DNA from 3 places in the Paenibacillus cucumis (ex Kampfer et al. 2016) genome. Region 1 is predicted to be linked to each of the others. Evidence: riboswitches for the same ligand, from Rfam matches in the RefSeq annotation. Region 1 holds a riboswitch; each other region holds the start of a gene.

Region 1 (2,269 bases):
CCCTCCACAACAATCACTTCTTTTATCATGTTCCTTTTCTTCCTTTCTAACGCAAAAAGAAGAGGAATATCCTCTTCTCTGCCAAACGGCGGAGGAGACTGAATTCAGACCCCTCCGCCGCATATTCCGCATGAATCATTCATGCAACTATTTTATAGCATTCCCATTTCAAAGTAAAACGATTTTAGTTCGCTTCCGGCTTAACTGGACCAATCACATAGACCGTTTTGCCTTTTTTACGTCCGAAATTCAGGGCGTGCTTCACACTGTCGTAATAAACGTCAATTTTGTTGCCTTTAATAGCGCCGCCTGTATCTTCCGCACGACGGAAGCCGAGGCCCTCAATGTATACCCACCAGCCGATTGGAATGACCTTGGGATCAACTGCAATGGTGCGCCCCTCCGTTACACGAGTACCGGAAGCTGTTTTTGTACCAATACCCGGCTCTTCAGAAGAGTAGGCTGTCATCGATACATTTTTCAAAACTTTAGAGTATTTAAAAGAATTCCCGGAGACCGTAATCACCTTGCTGCCCGAGGCAGATGTTTTCTTCGAGTTCGTTGTTACAGCTTTTTTGGTCGTCGAAGTTTTGGCCGATACCAATTGAACCTCAGGTTCCTTCACAACCGGTTTAGCCTTTGTACCTACCGCAATCACTTTATCTACACGATTGGTGGCGACCGTTTTACCTACCACTTTTTTGGAGACAAGTTCTCCATCTTGAAATACCTTTTCGATATGTTGCACAATTGTGCCTTCCTTGCCTTTCACTACAACACGGTTATCCCCTTGGAACAAACTTGGGTCTGCCGTTTTCACAACCTTGTAAGCAATCGGTTGTTTCACATCCACTGTATGCTTTGTTACACGCACTACACGAATCTTCATATCCGCTTTAATTGCGGTTCCGAGCGCTGGATACACTTTATCATGATCTTCAACTTGAATACCTGATTGCTGAATTACACCCTGTACCGATGAATCGGTTGTATAAAGAGTCTTGGTGTCTCCGTCTGCCGTGATTTTAACTGGAACGGCCCGCTCAATAACGATTCGGTCTCCGTCGGTAATCGCCCCATTCATGGGCATGGATACCTTGTCGTGAGGGCTGACTGTGATTGACTGCTCCTCCAGCATTTCCTGAAGCATTCCTGTACGAGTCTCTACCACTTGAGCTTTGCCGTCAATAACCAGTGAAACCTGCTTCCCGGCCTGACCGTAAACGACTAACAAGATCATGATTGCAAGCGCAATTGAGAATATCGCGATCAATGCCATTTGACGCAAGTTCTCATGCTTCCACCGCAACGCGAAAGACTTACTGGATGATCGTGACTCATGGGTCTCTTCTGGTTGGAATATGCCCACTTCTCCGTCCTCCTTCATAGCCTCGCCGTCTAAAGTAATGCATGATGTCTTTGACGCGACTATAACAATTTTTCTACAGAACACAGATCAGAGATAATGACCGGTTCTGCACCATGAACCCCTCTTCGCAACATGATGTCATCCTCCTGAATACATACCGTATGATGACAATATTTCTTTTATTCAAAACAAAAAAAGCCAAAGAAAGAGTGTAAGAGACCCTTTCGTGGCTTCCGAATGATTTTGAATATCGGAAATTCATGCACGAGGTTGCCTCTCTTTTTCCGCTTGCGAGGTTAGCTGTCGGGTTCGGGCGAAAGAGAGCCGCCCTATCTTAGGTCACCCGCTCATGGCGGACGCCCTTGAATTCACCCCGAGACCCAAAGAAGAAATCAAATACGGCTTCGCAGAACATTCCGCTGCTTTTGGGTCAGCGAACGATGCGCACCGGCTAGAATCACCGATGTTTAAGCCCTATTGGTTCCCCCGCTCTCCGTTAACGGAGACTCAGCGAGATTGATTCATGAAAGTAATGTTGTCTCATCGGAAAGTGTCCCTTTGTTCATCCCCCGAACATCTGTCCAATTTTCCGCGCAACAATTCACTGAAAAGATGATATCCTGTTTTGATGCATGTTGTAAAGCACGGATCAAGTACGTTTTTCTAAATATTTGGTTAAAATATTGTAATATTCTGCAATTATTCGAGACAAAGAGCAAATTACCTCTCTGTATCTCCCTTTTTCACCCGATTTACTCGTTTTCTTATCGAATCCCAAATCGTTCCATGGCATTTTTGGTGGTAATTGCAGCAATTTCCTCTACCGAAATGCCTTTAATTTCCGCAGCTGCTTCAGCAACCAGACGTACATGCGCTGTCTCATTTCGTTTTCCACGATAA
Region 2 (2,269 bases), on a different contig from region 1:
ACTCTAGGTCAACTTCGTCAAAAATACGCGGATACGTTCAAAACCAATGGCCCTTCCACCAAACAAGTTGCGCTGACTTTTGATGATGTACCTGATCCAAGATTTACACCGCAGGTACTTGATGTATTAAAAAAATATAAGGTTCGTGCTACTTTTTTTGTTGTTGGCAGCCGTGCGGAGAAACACCCGGACTTGGTGAAACGGATGGTGAAAGAAGGACATATCGTTGGCAATCACAGCTACAATCATCCTGAATTCAGCAAATTATCAATGACTGCCTTTCGCAAACAAATACTACATACCGGCGATATCATTCACCGCCTGACGGGGTATACGCCCAAAATGATTCGTCCTCCGTATGGGGACATTAACGAAGAACAGTTGAGATGGGCTGCAAAACAGCATTACAGCATCGTGAATTGGAATGTGGATTCTCTCGATTGGAAGGGACTAGACAAGGAAAAGGTAAAACATAATATTCTCACCGCGGTGAAACCTGGTTCCATCGTATTACAACATGCTGGCGGCGGTACAGGTTCGAACCTGAAAGGTACAGTAGAGGCTTTGCCTGAGGTTATTGAGGAATTGCGAAACCGAGGATATGAATTAGTTACATTGGACGAGATGCTTAAACTGCCAAAAGAGAAACAATAATTGAAAGAACAGGGTGTCCCTCTACGTCGTCATGAATTATGCCTATCATGATTACGCAAGAAAGAACACCCTGTTTATTAATGCTCAATTCAACTTATGACCTCACATCCATAAATGAGAGGGTTTAAGCCTTATTTTAAAATGTACAACTCAATATCCTGAAAACCAAACGAACTAACGAACTGTTTGCTTCCAGGGATAAAGATGTCAATACGATTTCCCTTGATCGCGCTACCTGCATCCAAAGCCGTTGCTACGAAAGCCTGTTTCGGCAATCCAGGGTGTGTATGCCCTGTCACTAATACCTTGGTTCCAAAAGGGATAACCTTGGGATCCACTGCGATTGTGCCGAGTTCGAGCGGGTTGCCAAAATAATCAACGGGGCCCCATCCACCATTCTCGGAAGCATCTGCGGAATACGCTGTTGCTTTAACACTAAGCGTTTTGCTATAGTCGAATGTTTTCCCCCAAGCCTGTACCACTTTATTATCTGTATTCACGTCCAGGCTTGCAGCAGTCACCGTTTTTTCCTGCGACTTCGCTTGAACTGGTGCCGCTTCTACTTTGTTTTCGTTACCTGGGATTGTAATTTTCAAACCACCATAGATGTTATAAGGTGAGATGTCTTTATTCGTTTTAATTAATGTGTTCATATCAACGCCGTATTGCTTGGATAAGGTGAAGAAGGTATCCCCTTCTTTGGCCACATGAACGGAATCCGCGTGAGCCGGAACGGCTTGAATGAATAGAATGGATGTCAGTAGTGCGATGGCTGTTTTGGCTAAACGTTTCTTGTTATGCATGGTCTTCCTCCCTCATGATGCCTGCGAAGTTAGTTGTCGGATTCGGATGGAGGAACCCACCCTATAGGCTGTACGTGACATGCTGAAGCATTATGTATTCCTAATTCACCCCAAGCAGCATATTTCTCAAATCATTAACTATGTCTGCATTGTTACGTCCCCCGCACTTCCGCTTCGGAAGTTTCGGCAGTCTTGAATATATCACAAATTTGTAACCTTAAGCTGTAGTAAATGTTTCCATTTGGCGTTTTAATTCATTTTACAGGTAACAGAAAAGTTACTTTTTCAGCTCTACCTTTTCTGCAAACAACAAAAAAGCGTCACCGGATCTTTCGATCCGATAACGCCGTTATTCATTTGATTCTATATACGGAATGGCATGAATTAAAGTACTTTTGCAAGAAAGTCTCGCGTACGCGGATGTTTTGGCGCACCAAACACTTCATCCGGGGTACCTTCCTCAACGATGACGCCGCCGTCCATGAACAGAATGCGGTCTCCCACCTCACGCGCAAAACCCATCTCATGCGTTACAATGACCATCGTCATTCCGCCTTCAGCAAGCCGTTTCATGACTTCCAATACCTCTCCGACCATCTCCGGATCAAGGGCCGATGTTGGCTCGTCAAACAGCATCACATGCGGCTGCATCGCGAGTGCTCTTGCAATGGCAATCCGTTGCTTTTGACCACCGGACAGCTGGTTAGGATATACATCTTTTTTGTCCGCCAAACCGACTGTCTTCAGGAGATCCTCGGCAATTTTGTTAGCCTCATCCGTGGATTGTTTCTTCACCTTGATTGGAGCAATCG
Region 3 (2,269 bases), on a different contig from region 1:
GATGAGCGCTTGAACCATTGACGTCAATTTTTTCAAACATAGGGAAGCTTACGCCATAATTCATCTGACAGAATTCAGCAATATCGTCGGAAGATCCTTTTTCCTGCGCGAATTGGTTGCTTGGGAATCCAAGCACTTCAAACGGAGCATCCTGGAATTTATCCTGAAGCTCTTGCAAGCCCTTGAATTGAGGGGTGAGACCGCACTGGCTTGCGGTATTCACAATTAACAACACTTTGCCGCGATATTGGGACATCTCAATCTCTTGTCCGCGAAGGGTGTTTACTTTGTAATCATAGACTGACATGGGGTACGCCTCCATCCTGTTATTCTTAATATACTTATTATATTTTAAACAATTAAATAATGCAAAACTTATTTGGATTTAGCGTTGTTATAACCATTCGCTTGCTGGACTCCAAAATGGATGAGAAATACATGAATCAATTTTTGTGCGGTTGAGAATTAGGTAGCTTGGAAGAGAAGGATAGCGTATGACCTCATTGTAAGCGTTATTATCAAAGGTTATTGCCGGAAATCTGGCGATTCGGTGATCTGTATGCACTTTACATGATCATGGTACGGGTGTATGATTCATAGCGTAATTTGAATTTTAATTAAATTGTACCTGAAAAACGAAACAAACGATAATATCGATCGGTCTTATACTCAAGATTTACGAACGATGTTTTAATCGCTGAGTTTCCATTCATTGTGTATGGAAAACGGGGGAACCAACAGAATGGGCTGTATGACAGCAGCGGACATTCATGGGGTGAATTTTTCGGTGAAATCCGGAAATAGGGCGACTCTCGCGCCCGAATCCGTCAGCTAACCTCGTAAGCGTTAAAGGGAGAGGCAACAAACCGCACGCTGGTTCATGGCGCTTTCGTCATGGATTATTTAAGAAGCGTTTCGGAGGCCTTGGTCCCCACGCTTCTTTTTTTGTTGTCTTTTCACGCCAAGGGAGGAACGAAGAATGGATAAAGAGATGATTTTGGTAACCGCTCCGAATGAAGCTGGACGTAAATTTGTGAAATTGCTGATGTATAAAAAAATGCCATTTGCCGTTCTGACGAACAGTGCTGATGAGGAGCGCAAACTTCGCCGTCTTGGCGTGGAACACGTCATCCGTATGAATACAGCAGCTGCTGAGAAATGGTTTTTGCCGCAAGGCAGTGTAGGCAATGTATTTATTTTTGAGAACAGTCTGAACTTGACATGCCGCTATCTTCAAATTTGTCGCTCTTGGACATCGAAGTCCTTGTGTGTGATCACGGAGCAGAGCCATCCTAAAGGGATTTATCGTGGAATGGGCGCCGATAAAATTGTGTATTCACTGAATGGAGAAGTCGGGTTCCTTCTTAATAGCTGCAATAAACCGGAGGCTGAAGTGAGCAGCTTGTGATTGACATTGATCCAAGGTAAGACGCCTGTTATAATTGCAGGTATAGACTAACGGAATTTGAGGAGACTCATGCTTGTCGTGGGTCTTCTTTTTTTATGGAAACAGTACGGTAGTATAGAAGCGAGGGATAACCTGCAGCTAACGAGGAGGAATCAGCGTGCCGGATATTGCCGGATTGAAGTGGTTGTTTTTTGATGTGGGGGATACGCTGGTGGACGAATGGGAGCCTGTAGATGATATTATTGGGCAATTCGTTCGGGAAGCGAATGATTACGGCTATCCAGTAAAGATTGAGGCGGTAAGAGAACTGTTTGCTACCTGTTACCGTAATTATGAACAGTGGCCCATGAAAGTGGCCATACGTACATATATTCATGATGAAGATCACCGCATTCAGATTCAGGACAAGCTGAAATTCCATAAAGAATTGGAGCAACCGTTTCCTTCTGCAACCAAGGTGCTTGAACAGCTTTCGCATCACTATCGCATTGGCATCATTGCGAATCAGAGTCCTGGGACTGAAGCGAGGCTGGAAAGCTACGGACTTCGTAAATATGTCCATGTCCTGGCCTGTTCGGCAGAAGAAGGGGTGTCCAAGCCTGATCCGGAGTTGTATGCGGTTGCTCTGAAGCAAGCTGGATGCGCGCCGGAAGAAGCGGTTATGATTGGAGATCGAATTGATAATGATATTATGCCAGCACGTAGTTTAGGCTTACGCACCATTCGCATTTTGCAAGGATACGGAAGGTTCCAGCCAGAGCTTTCGGATGACGAGCGTGCAGATTGGACGGTGGAGTCCCTAGATGAACTGCTGCCGCTACTCATACCCGATGAGGATGCAGGCAAATCTATATGAGTCTC

What was found. A riboswitch is a leader RNA that binds a small molecule or an ion and turns the genes downstream of it on or off. The one in region 1 is predicted to bind cyclic di-AMP.
Region 2: it holds a riboswitch for cyclic di-AMP, as region 1 does, so the genes downstream of both, H7T88_RS16815 (3D domain-containing protein) here and H7T88_RS13100 (resuscitation-promoting factor) in region 1, are expected to answer to the same signal.
Region 3: it holds a riboswitch for cyclic di-AMP, as region 1 does, so the genes downstream of both, H7T88_RS21380 (hypothetical protein) here and H7T88_RS13100 (resuscitation-promoting factor) in region 1, are expected to answer to the same signal.

The regions. Positions count from the first base shown of each region.
Region 1 is NZ_JACLIC010000022.1:13,302-15,570, reverse strand. Features, by position in the region: gene rnmV (ribonuclease M5) at 1-29, opposite strand, end outside; gene H7T88_RS13100 (resuscitation-promoting factor) at 185-1,369, opposite strand; cyclic di-AMP (ydaO/yuaA leader) riboswitch at 1,639-1,892, opposite strand; gene H7T88_RS13095 (TatD family hydrolase) at 2,134-2,269, opposite strand, start outside.
Region 2 is NZ_JACLIC010000025.1:122,683-124,951, reverse strand. Features, by position in the region: gene H7T88_RS16820 (polysaccharide deacetylase family protein) at 1-654, shown strand, start outside; gene H7T88_RS16815 (3D domain-containing protein) at 786-1,457, opposite strand; cyclic di-AMP (ydaO/yuaA leader) riboswitch at 1,460-1,656, opposite strand; gene H7T88_RS16810 (amino acid ABC transporter ATP-binding protein) at 1,842-2,269, opposite strand, start outside.
Region 3 is NZ_JACLIC010000038.1:3,813-6,081, forward strand. Features, by position in the region: gene H7T88_RS21375 (glutathione peroxidase) at 1-307, opposite strand, end outside; cyclic di-AMP (ydaO/yuaA leader) riboswitch at 686-861, shown strand; gene H7T88_RS21380 (hypothetical protein) at 980-1,408, shown strand; gene H7T88_RS21385 (HAD family hydrolase) at 1,566-2,264, shown strand.